2 regions of the Paenibacillus sp. Mc5Re-14 genome follow, and region 2 is predicted to be linked to the other one. Evidence: riboswitches for the same ligand, from Rfam matches in the RefSeq annotation. Region 2 holds a riboswitch; the other holds the start of a gene.
What was found. Region 2 has a riboswitch for ZMP and ZTP ahead of BN1546_RS06840 (bifunctional 5,10-methylenetetrahydrofolate dehydrogenase/5,10-methenyltetrahydrofolate cyclohydrolase). Riboswitches for the same ligand answer to the same signal wherever they lie in the genome.

Region 1 (6,393 bases), 1.5 Mb from region 2:
GAGTGTAAGTTTCCCCATATGTTATAATGGAACTTACGATAGATATACAGATAGCAGAGCCAAATTGATCTGATTTGTTAAAGTGGGTTTTTGGGGATCAGGGCAATGAAATGGCCTGTATGACAATAAGATATGGGATGATCTGATATGAGCGATAAGGTGAATCAAATGAATGACTTGCACGCAGGTTTTGTGAAAAAAGAGATAGCAGAGCAGGAGCAGGCATTACAGCCTTCGCATACACACTGGTGGGATGTAAGATGTCTGGTTTCTGATGAGGACACGACTATACCTGCTACCTTGTCTTTTGAGGTGGAAAAAGCGGCTTCCGTTGGTTCTGTGAACAACACAGACGGGGATGATCCTGACGAGCTTTCAGCTGGACAGGCTCTAATCACTGCGGAAAAGGGCATACGGGAGGCCGCCGTACTTCTCCAGGCTGGAGAGACGGTAGCCTTTCCTACGGAAACCGTGTACGGACTGGGGGCTGATGCGCGCAGCACTAAAGCGGTAGAGGCGGTATTCGCTGCTAAAGGGCGTCCGTCCGATAATCCGCTCATTGTACATATTTCCGATGCTGCTCAATTAAAAGGCATGGTAGCGGAAATAAACGATACAGTCCGAGCGCTGATGAATACATTTTGGCCAGGACCGCTGACCATCGTATTGCCGGTAGTGCCGCAGGCACTGTCATCGCGTGTGACCGCAGGCTTGGACACGGTCGGTGTGCGCATGCCGGATCATCCGATCGCGCTGCGCTTGATCACGGAAGCTGGTTGCCCGCTGGCTGCACCAAGCGCCAACCGCTCGGGAAGACCCAGCCCGACTCTAGCACAGCATGTGCTGGAGGACCTGGAGGGCCGCATCGGCGGCATTTTGGACGGAGGCCCCACGGGGGTGGGACTGGAGTCCACAGTAGTACAAGTCGGTGACGACGGAACCGTCACCATTTTGCGCCCAGGCGGTGTGACTGCTGAACAGCTCGCTACGGTTGCTCGCTCTGTCGTACTGGACCCGGCGCTGGCTGACACACCCGGGCAGGACGCCGATAGCCTGGCGCCACGCTCGCCGGGCATGAAGTATACGCACTATGCGCCACGAGGGCGCTTGAGTGTGGTACAAGGCCCGTCGTCTGGTGAAGTGACGGGCTGGATTCGCACCGCGTTGGCGGAGGCTACCGCGCGCGGGGAGCGCACGGCGGTGCTCGCGTTCGACGACCATGCCGCCAGCTACGCCGGAGAACGAGTCTACACGCTGGGCAAGCTGGACGCGCTTCATGAGGCGGCGCAGCGCCTATATGGCGTGCTGCGCCGCTGCGATGAGGACGGCGTCACCTACATTTTGGCGGAAGCCTGTCCGCCGAAAGGATTGGGAGACGCCGTCATGAATCGACTGCTTAAAGCGGCAGGTCATCGAATCATCCGTCTGTAGCTTCTGTAAACAATTGAGTCTCTTATTTTAATTTTTCCTCTCTCCTTATCTCTGTTTTGGGTATTTTCAGTGCCTGCTTGTACTGATTTGCCCCTTGTCCGCATAACGTGTACAAGAACAGACGGATAATGGAGGGATGGAGTATGCTGGCAGCCTCTGCCGATGCTGGGCAGGTTGTAACGATTCTGATCATGGCGGTAGCGCTAGGGATGGATGCGCTATCGCTGGGCGTAGGGATCGGTATGAAGGGGATACGCCTGCGAGACGTGCTGCGCATCAGCACTGTGATTGGTTTTTTTCACATCCTGATGCCGTTGCTGGGAATGTTCACAGGCCATTATATGAGTTCTTTATTAGGCCATGTGACGACCTACTTCGCAGGGGGATTACTCATCCTTTTGGGCGGGCATATGGTATATAATTCCTTCAAGGGGGACGGCGTACACGTATTGGATCATCGGTCGCCTTTGGGTCTTTTACTGTTTGCGCTTGGGGTGAGCATTGACTCATTTTCTGTGGGAGTGTCACTGGGAATGTTCCAGAGTGACCTGGTGCTGACTGTTCTGGCCTTTGGTTTTTGCGGGGGAGCGATGGCGATGCTGGGGCTGTTACTGGGGCGCAAGGTCAGCCGTAATCTTGGGGATTATGGAGAAGCGGTGGGCGGTGCTATTTTGCTGGCATTCGGCTTTATGTTTATGTTTTGATTTTAACGTAGACAGTGTAAAATAAATACAGGATTTGAGTAATCCTCTGTTTATATATTTTTTCAACATACGGGGGGTGAAGACGTTGAAGAATATTTTATTTGTATGCACAGGGAACACCTGTCGCAGTCCAATGGCTGAGGGAATGCTGCGTAAGCTGGCTGCTGAGCATGGTCTGGAACTGGACGTGCGTTCCGCTGGAGTAGCTGCGATGGACGGCACGCCGATATCCCGACATGCAGAGGCGGTTCTGCGTGATCACGATATATCCGATCAGATCACTTCAACTCCTTTAAGCGACGGGCTTGCCGAGTGGGCACATCTGATCTTAACCTTGACACAAGGACATAAACAGCATGTCGTACAGCGGTTCCCCCAAACGGCAGGCAAAGTATTTACGCTGAAGGAATATGTGGAGGACCGGGACGCAGTGCTGAATGACGTACAGGAGTTAGATGGCTTGTATGCTTCACAGCAGTTGATGGCTTCACTCGGACAAGAGCTATCGACGCAGGAGCGTGAACGAATGATTGAATTACACCAACGGATTCCGGGCTTCGATATCTCAGATCCATTTGGTGGTTCGCGTGAGGACTACGATGTCACAGCGGCAGAAATCCGTACGGCTTTGCATAAGTTGTTGGACAAGCTAAAAGGTTCTTCCGAATAAAATCGGCACCGTTCCTCTGTTTTGTACGGAATCTGTTGATTTTCGACGGTTAATCCGTTAAGATAAGGTGGAAAAATGAGAATCCGGTGTAACTGGCGACAAAAGTGGGATCAACCACGATGGAGCATCGGATATACGGCCGGTCGCCTGGGCAAAAGAGCAATTCCACATAGGTGTGGACTGCTCTTTTTTCGTATACAAGCTACAGCAGATCTTCTGCTGCCTTCTTGTTCTTCCATTTTTTCTGCTCGAAATCTGAAACATCGGCTATAATATAGTCAGATTGTGATCAGGAGAGAGTGTGTTGAACTTGGGGCATGAAACCGTGCCTAGTCTCTGAGAGGCTGTTCAACCAAAGGAGGTTCCAATGGTAGAACAATTGGATCATGAGATTTCACTCGAAGCACAGACCGCTTCTGTCGTGCGGGAAATTGCGGAAGCGGCCAGTCTCAAAGCTGGTCGCCTGCTGGTTATTGGCGCAAGCACGAGTGAAGTGGCTGGAAGTCGGATCGGCACAGCAGGAGCGCTCGATGTGGCTCAGCAAGTGCTGTCTGGAGTAGAATCCGTTCGCAGAGAGTATGGCTTTGGCGTGGCGTTTCAATGCTGTGAGCACTTAAACCGAGCACTGGTCGTTGAGCGTTCTCTACTGGAGCGATTAGGACTGATGGAGGTTGCGGCTGTTCCTGTTCGTACAGCAGGGGGCTCTATGGCTACCGTTGCCTATCGCTCTATGGATGATGCATGTCTGGCGGCGAACGTGCAGGCTCATGCCGGGATAGACATCGGCGAAACGCTGATTGGCATGCATCTGCGCCCAATTGCCGTTCCGTTTCGCCCAAGCCTTCGCTGGATTGGTGAAGCACGTGTGACAGCTGCGTTCACTCGTCCTCCACTTATTGGCGGACAACGGGCAGTGTACAGTCTGGAACAAGAAGCCGGCGGAAACTGCGATTAGCATTTGTCGTGTCGGCATGTTAGTACTGATCTTTTTTGCATTAATGATGAGGTACCCAACAGAGGAACAGGCATTTGCTTGTATACCCAACAATTTGACCATGGAGAGGGAGTAATCAATCATGATGGAACATCTGCGTAAAAGTGACCCGGCAGTGATGGAAGCAATGGGGCTTGAACTGAAACGGCAACGCCACAATATCGAGCTGATCGCATCCGAGAATATCGTCAGTGAAGCAGTAATGGAAGCCATGGGCTCCGTGCTTACCAATAAATATGCTGAAGGTTATCCGAACAAACGCTACTATGGTGGCTGTGAGCATGTAGATATCGTCGAAGATATTGCACGTGACCGCGCCAAAGAATTATTCGGCGCCGAGCATGCGAACGTGCAGCCTCACTCTGGAGCACAAGCTAACATGGCGGTATATCTGGCAGCTCTTCAACCTGGAGATACTGTGCTGGGTATGAATCTGGCGCATGGCGGCCATTTAACACACGGAAGCCCGGTTAATGCCTCCGGTTTGTTGTATAACTTTGCTGCTTATGGTGTACGTGAAGACAACTTCCGTATCGACTACGATGAAGTGCGCAAAGCAGCCTTCAAGCACCGCCCTCGTCTGATCGTAGCTGGTGCAAGTGCATATCCGCGTACTATTGATTTTGAAGCTTTTGCTTCCATTGCTAATGATGTAGGTGCTTTGTTCATGGTGGATATGGCACATATCGCAGGTCTCGTGGCAGCAGGGATTCACCCTAGTCCAGTTCCTCATGCCCAATTTGTGACAACAACGACACACAAAACGCTACGTGGTCCGCGTGGGGGTCTAATTCTGACTCGCAAAGCGTGGGCGCAAGCGATTGATAAAGCTATCTTCCCTGGTACTCAAGGAGGACCACTGATGCACGTGATCGCATCCAAAGCAGTTGCTTTGGGTGAAGCGCTCCAGCCATCATTCAAAACCTATGCGCAAAACGTAGTTCGCAACGCACAGGTGCTGGCTGAAACACTGCTGGCAGAGGGGGTTAACATTGTATCTGGTGGTACGGATAATCACCTGATGCTGTTGGACACACGCAATTTGAATATCACAGGTAAAGAAGCGGAGCATGTATTGGATTCCGTGGGTATCACGGTCAACAAAAACGCCATTCCTTTTGACCCAACGAGTCCGTTTGTTACTAGCGGGATCCGTATTGGTACACCTGCTGCAACTTCTCGTGGTATGGATGAAGAGGCTATGGTTAAAATCGGTAAAATCATTGCTGATACTCTTAAAAATCCAAAAGATGATACTGTATTGTCCAAAGCAAGCCAAGCGGTTGGCGAGTTGACAGATAAGTTCCCAATCTATCCAGGAACACAATACTAATTCATCGTCATTCCTTTTAATCTTATATGATAAGGCTGTTTTCCTTTCGTTAGCGGAGGGGGAACAGCCTTTTTTGTGTCCAGACGACTCGAAACTTACATTTTTGGGTAATAAGCGATTACAGTCAGGATTACGCGCGTTTTCCTTCATGATCTACGACAAAGGAGTGATTGCAATGAGCCAAAGAAAATCCGCGCAATTATTGCAGCAGCTCGTATTTGTGGGACCGATGGCGTTGTTTTTCGTCTTAATTATGGTCATTCCGTTCCTGCTGGGGCTGTATTATTCCATGACGAACTGGGATGGCGTATCTGAACATGTCCGATGGCTCGGGCTAGGGAATTACATTCATATTTTTAGAGATGATCCAGATTTCCGTAATGCTTTTTGGTTTACGGTCCGTTTTACCGTATGTGGTGTCATTCTAACGAACCTGGTGGGCTTTTTCCTGGCCTATGCGCTTACAAAGCCATTGCGTACCCGCAATGCACTGCGAACTGTATTTTTTATGCCTAATATGATCGGCGGCTTGCTGCTCGGCTTCATCTGGCAATTTATATTTGTACGCGGTTTTTCGGCGGTGGGAGAGGCGACAGGGCTATCCTTTTTCAAACTACCGTGGTTGGGTGATGGGCCTACTGCTTTTTGGGGAACTGTCATTGTGTTTGTTTGGCAATACGCAGGTTATCTCATGGTTATTTACATATCCTCTCTAAATAATGTCCCGCACGCCCTTATTGAATCGGCTCAAATTGACGGTGCGAGCCGAAGACAGATTTTGCGTCATATCGTGGTGCCGCTTATTATGCCAGCAGTGACCGTCTGCTTGTTCCTAGCGATATCCTGGTCCTTTAAAGTATTTGAGTTGAATTTGGCTTTAACAAAGGGTGGGCCATTCAAGGCGACTGAGTCTGTAGCGTTGGACATATATAATGAAGCGTTTACAAATAATCGACTTGGATTGGGAACTGCCAAGGCTATGATTTTCTTCGTGGTCGTTGCGATCATTACCAGCATTCAGGTGCGTCTCACGAAGAAAAAGGAGGTCGAAATGTAATGGAAAAAACATCGAACTATCGTTTAAGCACATGGGTAGCTGAAATATTGCTTATTGTGGTTGGGTTGATCTTTCTAGTTCCGTTCTATTTTTTGCTCGTGAACTCCGTTAAATCTTTTGGAGACATTTTGGCCCATTCCGCTTCGTGGCCGACAACCTTCCGTTTTGAAAACTATGCTAACGCCTGGAATAAAATAAACTTTC
Region 2 (6,393 bases):
CTGAAATTACAGGCTGGGCTTTCTCGATGTATTGCAGACCAGTATCCTCTAGCTGCTTATACCGATTGCAGAGAAAGAACATTTCCAACTGAAAGCTCCACTCATCTATATTTTGATAGAATTTATCGAGAAACGGGTTTTCCTCGACAATCTCTTTGATCATCGGCAATTGTAGCTCGGTTGAAAGCATCGAAGCCAACGTTGTCTTACCTGCTCCAATCGGCCCTTCAACGGCTATAAATGGGGCTTGTTTCATGCGGTTCTGCTCCTCCTTGTACTCCAGGTCCATCCTATGGACAACTATCCTATTGTATCACAAGGAAGTACGCTAGAGGCATAGCAAATCTATGGATAAAACAAAAAAACAGAGCAGCTACGCTTGGCTTCATAGCGTCCCTGTTCTGCTTAATATTTTTGCCTGTCTCTCATTTGAACCAACCTTTTTCATTAAAACGTGTAATCGCCTCAATTCGGTTGCTGACACCCAGCTTATCGAGAATGACTGAAATATAATTACGCACCGTCCCTGTTGTTAAATACAGTTCACCAGCAATCTCTTTGGTGTTCTTTCCGTCAGCAATAAGCGCCAACACGGTCTTTTCACGCTCCGTTAGCGGGTTGACCTCGGCATAAGCATCATCAACCAGTTCTGGAGCGTAAATACGTCGGCCTGCCATAATACTGCGAATGGAGGATGCCAGTTCTTCGCTGGGACTGTCCTTGAGTAAATAACCGTGTGTACCCGCCTTAATCGCTCGTTCAAAATACCCGGGGCGAGCAAACGTTGTTAAAATAAGCACCTTGCAATTCAAGCCTCTGAGTTCCTCTGCCGCATCCAATCCGCTTTTTATCGGCATTTCGATGTCCATAATGCATATGTCTGGCTGATGTTGCTTCACCAGTTCTATAGCTTCTTCCCCGTTGCTTGCTTTTCCGACTACTTTCATGTCTTCTTCCAAGTCCAACAGGGAGGCTAGAGCACCCAGCAACATACGCTGGTCTTCTGCAATAACGATTCGAATCATGGCCCCACCTCCTCATTCGGCTTTTCAGTGATGTTGGGCACCTTAATGACCAGGGTCGTTCCCTGATCGGAACGCAGTTCCATACATCCGTTCACGAATTCGAGCCTTTCCTTCATGCCTTGCAGACCATGTCCCCGAAAGACTGCATTTTCTCCCATAATACCAACTCCATTATCCTGAATCCGCAGGGTCAATTCCTTACGAGACGGCTCAATGGTGATGGAGCAAGCGGTAGCTCCACTGTGCTTCACTACATTGGTTACGGCTTCCTTCATACACATGCTCAGCACATTTTCATTCATTAATGACGTATGCTCCAGCTTCGGGTCGCCCTCCAAGGTCAGTTCGATGTGAGCAGCCTTTAAAATTTGCCGAATACGTAGCAGTTCATCCTCTAGTCTCATGCCGCGCATTTGAGTAACCATTTCCCGTACTTCTTTTAACGCACTTCTTGCCGTGAGACGAACATCGTTAATTTCGACATGAGCCCGTTCCGGGTACTGGTCCAGTAGCTTGCCTGCCAAATCACTCTTCAGCCCAATGAGTGACAGCTTCTGACCCAAGGTATCGTGCAGGTCACGCGCGATTCTTTGCCGTTCCTCCAGCTTGATCAATTCCGATATTTTCTTATTGGCATCCTCTAATTGGACCTGAAGCCGATCACTCTTGTTGCGATTAAAATTTGTAATCGGAAGGAGGATCACACCGATCAGATTGAGCAAGATAAAAGGAATCTGCTTAATAAAAACAGGATTCTGAGAAACAAACCCATAATTGATTAATCCAATCGTAATAACCATTAAAATAATATACAGGGTCGTAAATGCAGCCTTACTTTTAATATTACCGATCAGATAAGCGATAAATATGGAAAAATACATATAGCTAAATAGCAGCGTCATCGTAATCGATATAGCAATCTGCACACTGGTCCAAAAATATATGAGCCAGCCCTGGGAGACAAAAGCCAGTACATAACAAGCAAAAAACACCAAAATAATCGCGGTGCCCAGAATAATATGACTTGTAGATGAAGAGCTAAAATAGTAAAAGGGCAGGATGTAAAAGACGACCCACACATAAGGGCTAAGTCCCGTATTTCTTTGGAAAATCTGATACCACTTTTGCATCCTGCCACCCCTTTCTACTTTAGATATCCCTATCTTAACATACCAATTTCCGTACAACGTCTATTTTCTATCCGTGCCTACAACAGGTGTGGGGATGGGTTTTGAAGCGCCAACACGTTTGCTAAGCAGCGGCTTTACTTGTTTAAAGGTCAGAAAGGTTTTGGTACTTTCATCCCACAGTCGGAATTTCAAAGATTGCAGACTGCTACTCACTGTGATCGTGGTCGCCTTTTGCAGCAACGGTGTGGCTTCATGAGCTTTCTCCAAATTGTAATTTGGTACTTTCGGGCTCAGGTGATGAACGTGATGAAAACCAATATTGCCCGTAATCCATTGCAATACTTTAGGGAGCTTGTAGTAAGAACTGCCTTCTACGGCCGCATTAATATAACTCCACTCTTCATCATGCTCAAAATACGAATCCTCAAACTGATGTTGCACATAGAACAGCCAGATTCCCAACATACCAGAAACAAAAAAGATAGGCGTCTGTACCAGAAGGAATGCCTGCCAGCCAATAGCCCAGCATAACAGTGCATACAATGCAACGATGGATATATTCGTCACATAAGTGTTTATTTTTTCCTTACGTTTGGCTGTCTTGACATTAAACCGATAGGAAATCAAAAAAGTATAGATCGGACCTAGCCCGAACATAACCCAAGGATTTCGATATATACGATAGGCCATCCGTGTCCATGTGGAAGCCGCTGTGTACTCTTCTACCGTGAGCACCCACATATCACCTGTGCCTCTTTTATCCAGATTACTGCTGGTTGCATGGTGGATCGCGTGACTATTTTTCCATTGGTGATAAGGGCAGAGCGTAATAATCCCTGTAATCGTTCCCACAATATCGTTCAGCTTGCGACTTTTGAAAAAAGATTGATGACCACAATCATGAAAGATAATAAACGTCCGTACCACAAACCCTGCCGCAATAATGGTAATTGGAAGCGTAATCCAGTAAGAAACCGCCAGGCTAAGATAAGCGGCATACCACAATAGGATTAGCGGTCCCAAGGTATTGATAAGTTGCAGAACGCTGGATTTCGTGTTTATTTTCTCGTAGGGAGCCATATTTTTTTTCAATTGAGCTAACGGGAGTTGTGTCATACCCATTATGATCCTCCTTTAAAATGCAGCCCATACCTTGATCCTGTCAGGCGTACATGTTGATCTAAGCTCAGTATAAGGAGACCGCTGGATCTGCTGTAGTCATAAACGTCAGTTCGGGCATATGACATTTGTCATATAGACAATTAACCAAACCTGTTTGCCAAATGTTCGCGGGTTTCCTTTCTGCTGTTTTTTTGTTAAAATGTAAGATATATAACGCTGTATGTGACTGGCGAAGTCAGTGGAATCAACCACGAGGGAGCATACAAACAAAGCGTACCGTTCGCCTGGGAGAAGTATTTGCAGAGGATTCGTCTGTCTTGACGACCTTGTGCAAATACTTTTTTTCGTTTTTTAAGACCATGACACCCTGTTGATTCTATTATGCGATAAATTCAGAGGAGGCTCGGACTATGGCTATTATTATGAAATCCAAAGAAGCAGCTGAGCAAGTGTATGCAACGATCCGTTCCCAAGTAGAGCAAATGAAACAGCAAGGACACCGTCCCCATCTGGCAACCCTGTTGGTAGAAGGTGATCCGGCATCTGCATACTATGCACGGACCAAGCAAAAAATAGCAGAGAAGCTGGGCATCTCATTTCATCTCCATACTTTTAATCGTCATGTAAGCGAAGCCGAGCTTCTGCACCTGATCGGCACCCTAAATGATGCATCCCATGTACATGGCATTATGCTGGAACTCCCGCTTCCTCAACATCTTTCCGCCTCCGTTATTAAACAATCCATCGCCCCCTACAAGGATATTGATGGAATTACACCTGATAACAAGCTGGCTACCGTTACGGGTGACGCAGGGCTGTACCCCGCTACACCTCAAGCCTGTATTGAACTGTTGAAGCATTACGGCCACTCCTTGGCAGGCAAAAATGTCACGCTCGTGGGCATTGGGCAGACGGTGGGACTTCCCCTTTTCCACATGCTGCAAAGAGAAAATGCCACCGTCACCGCCTGTCATGCAGGTACACGTGATATTGCAGAGCATCTGAACCATGCAGACATTGCCTTCGTCGCAGTTGGATGCCCTGATGTGATTACGCAGGATATGGTGCATCCAGGTTTGATTCTCGTGGATGCAGGAATTAATGAGACGCTGGAGGGAAAAATCGTGGGTGACGCTGCTCCGGACGTTGTAGAAAAGGTACATGCCATTTCTCCCGTTCCCGGCGGTGTGGGTACCTTAACGACTGCCATTTTGTACAAAAACTTGCTCAAAGCGATACGTCTGCAACATTACTCCAGAGAGGTGGTTTATTCATGAGTGAACTGTCGTGGAATCAGTCCATCGCACATTTTCTGAAAGAAGCTGCAAGTGCAGCGCCTACCCCCGGCGGAGGAAGTGTATCCGCGCTGGCTGCGGCACTAGGCGCAGCTATGACCTCCATGACCGCCAACCTTTCACAAGGGGAGAAATACGCGCACTTCCGTGAACAAATCGCGCAAGTCATTAGCAGTATGGAAAGATTGTCTACACATTGTGAGGAACTGATGGCCGCAGACATCCAATCCTTTGAACAGTACATGACCGCGTTGCGTTTGCCCAAAGAAACAGACGAAGAAAAGCGCCACCGTACCCATTCCTTACAAACAGCGGTGATTGCTGCCATTGAGGTCCCTATGCGCCTGCTGGAAGTATGCCGGGACGGACTATCACAAGCCTACAACATTGTGGAAATATCCAATAAAAATGTGATCTCTGATCTGGGCATCGGCGCGATTTTGTTTGAAGCAGCCGCTCAATCGGCCCTGCTTACCATTGATATTAACCTTGCCTCGCTCAAGGACTTGGATGTCAAACAATCCTACGAAGCCAAAACAGCCGTACTCCTCCGTGAAATCGGACAAATTAAAGAGCAAACCTTATTGACTGTGCGCAGTCGAATTGCTAATTAATCAGCTTATAACTGTGCGCAAGTTGTAATAACCAAAATATTCTGCCTATTTGGTGATTACAAATAACCTCCAAACCCATCTTTAATCGTTGGGTTTGGAGGTTATTTTATTGCAATTTATTACTTATGGAAAACTTTTCTATACTTTCTTCGTCTATGGATAAGAGATATTCTTTAAGAACATTTTTTCTCTTATACACATTGATCAAGAAATGAGGAAAATCGTATGAAAAGACGTACTCTATTACTCAGTATAATCACGTTATTGCTGCTCAGTCCCAGTGTATGGGCGGCCGGAGATGATTCCACATCCCATATTCGCTCCTATGATTCCGGAAGTCTGATTCAATCCGATGGAAGCTTGTGGCTGTGGGGCTATAATCAATCCGTACCGACTCGTATAGAGGGCAAGCCGAACGTTGTAAAAACATTCTCTAATATTATCAACGAAGGCGATCTAGTATTTACCTTGCAAGACCACTCTGCTTGGTATGTGCCTAGAAACAATATTTCTGAATCCGTGAAATTTGTTCCTCTGGAAGGACTACAGAACCTCGCAACTGTAAGTAGTTTGAGTGATCATATGCTCGCTCTTAGCAACGAAGGGAATGTATTTTCAGCTGATCAACTCGGAGATAAAAATATCTTTAGTCGTTTTCAACCCCTGTCTGGCATCGACGAGGTTGCCCATATAGATAGTTACTATGAGGAAAGACCGGATAATGAGGAGCGCTGGATATTCCTAAGAAAAGACGGCAGTGTATGGAAAAACACAAAAGCATTGCAGAGCTTCGAACCTATTTCATCATTAAAGGATATTACGGCAATTGCTAAAAACATAGCTTTAAAAAAGGATGGTACCGTGTGGACGTGGCCCAAAGAATTTGATAAAAATGTAGCTCCGTCCGAAACTCTATCCGTATCGCAAATTCATGCCTTATCAGGCATCAAGACAATCAAGGCCAATAGGTATTCCAATCTCGCCATTGATCAGCAAGGTCGGCTATGGTTCTGGGGGGCTACCGTTACAGGTGCCTTAGATAATACAACCTATCACAACGATAATACTCCTGTACTGCTAACAGAAGTAAAGGATGTTAAAGACGCCTTTTTCGTTGAACGATCCATCCTTGCTCTAACCACTGCTGGTAATGTATATGTTGCATCTCTTGATGGTGAAAAGTTAACATCCAACGCCTCTTTTACAT

Region 1: it holds a riboswitch for ZMP and ZTP, as region 2 does, so the genes downstream of both, BN1546_RS13590 (TIGR01440 family protein) here and BN1546_RS06840 (bifunctional 5,10-methylenetetrahydrofolate dehydrogenase/5,10-methenyltetrahydrofolate cyclohydrolase) in region 2, are expected to answer to the same signal.

What each region holds. Positions count from the first base shown of each region.
Region 1 is NZ_CVPD01000001.1:2,978,218-2,984,610, forward strand. Features, by position in the region: gene BN1546_RS13575 (L-threonylcarbamoyladenylate synthase) at 148-1,431, shown strand; gene BN1546_RS13580 (manganese efflux pump MntP) at 1,575-2,135, shown strand; gene BN1546_RS13585 (low molecular weight protein arginine phosphatase) at 2,221-2,805, shown strand; ZMP/ZTP riboswitch at 2,884-2,965, shown strand; gene BN1546_RS13590 (TIGR01440 family protein) at 3,173-3,760, shown strand; gene glyA (serine hydroxymethyltransferase) at 3,882-5,132, shown strand; gene BN1546_RS13600 (carbohydrate ABC transporter permease) at 5,308-6,189, shown strand; gene BN1546_RS13605 (carbohydrate ABC transporter permease) at 6,189-6,393, shown strand, end outside.
Region 2 is NZ_CVPD01000001.1:1,505,133-1,511,525, forward strand. Features, by position in the region: gene BN1546_RS06820 (deoxynucleoside kinase) at 1-256, opposite strand, end outside; gene BN1546_RS06825 (response regulator transcription factor) at 426-1,025, opposite strand; gene BN1546_RS06830 (sensor histidine kinase) at 1,022-2,155, opposite strand; gene BN1546_RS06835 (Delta(5) desaturase DesA) at 2,216-3,277, opposite strand; ZMP/ZTP riboswitch at 3,490-3,574, shown strand; gene BN1546_RS06840 (bifunctional 5,10-methylenetetrahydrofolate dehydrogenase/5,10-methenyltetrahydrofolate cyclohydrolase) at 3,688-4,554, shown strand; gene BN1546_RS06845 (cyclodeaminase/cyclohydrolase family protein) at 4,551-5,186, shown strand; gene BN1546_RS06850 (stalk domain-containing protein) at 5,412-6,393, shown strand, end outside.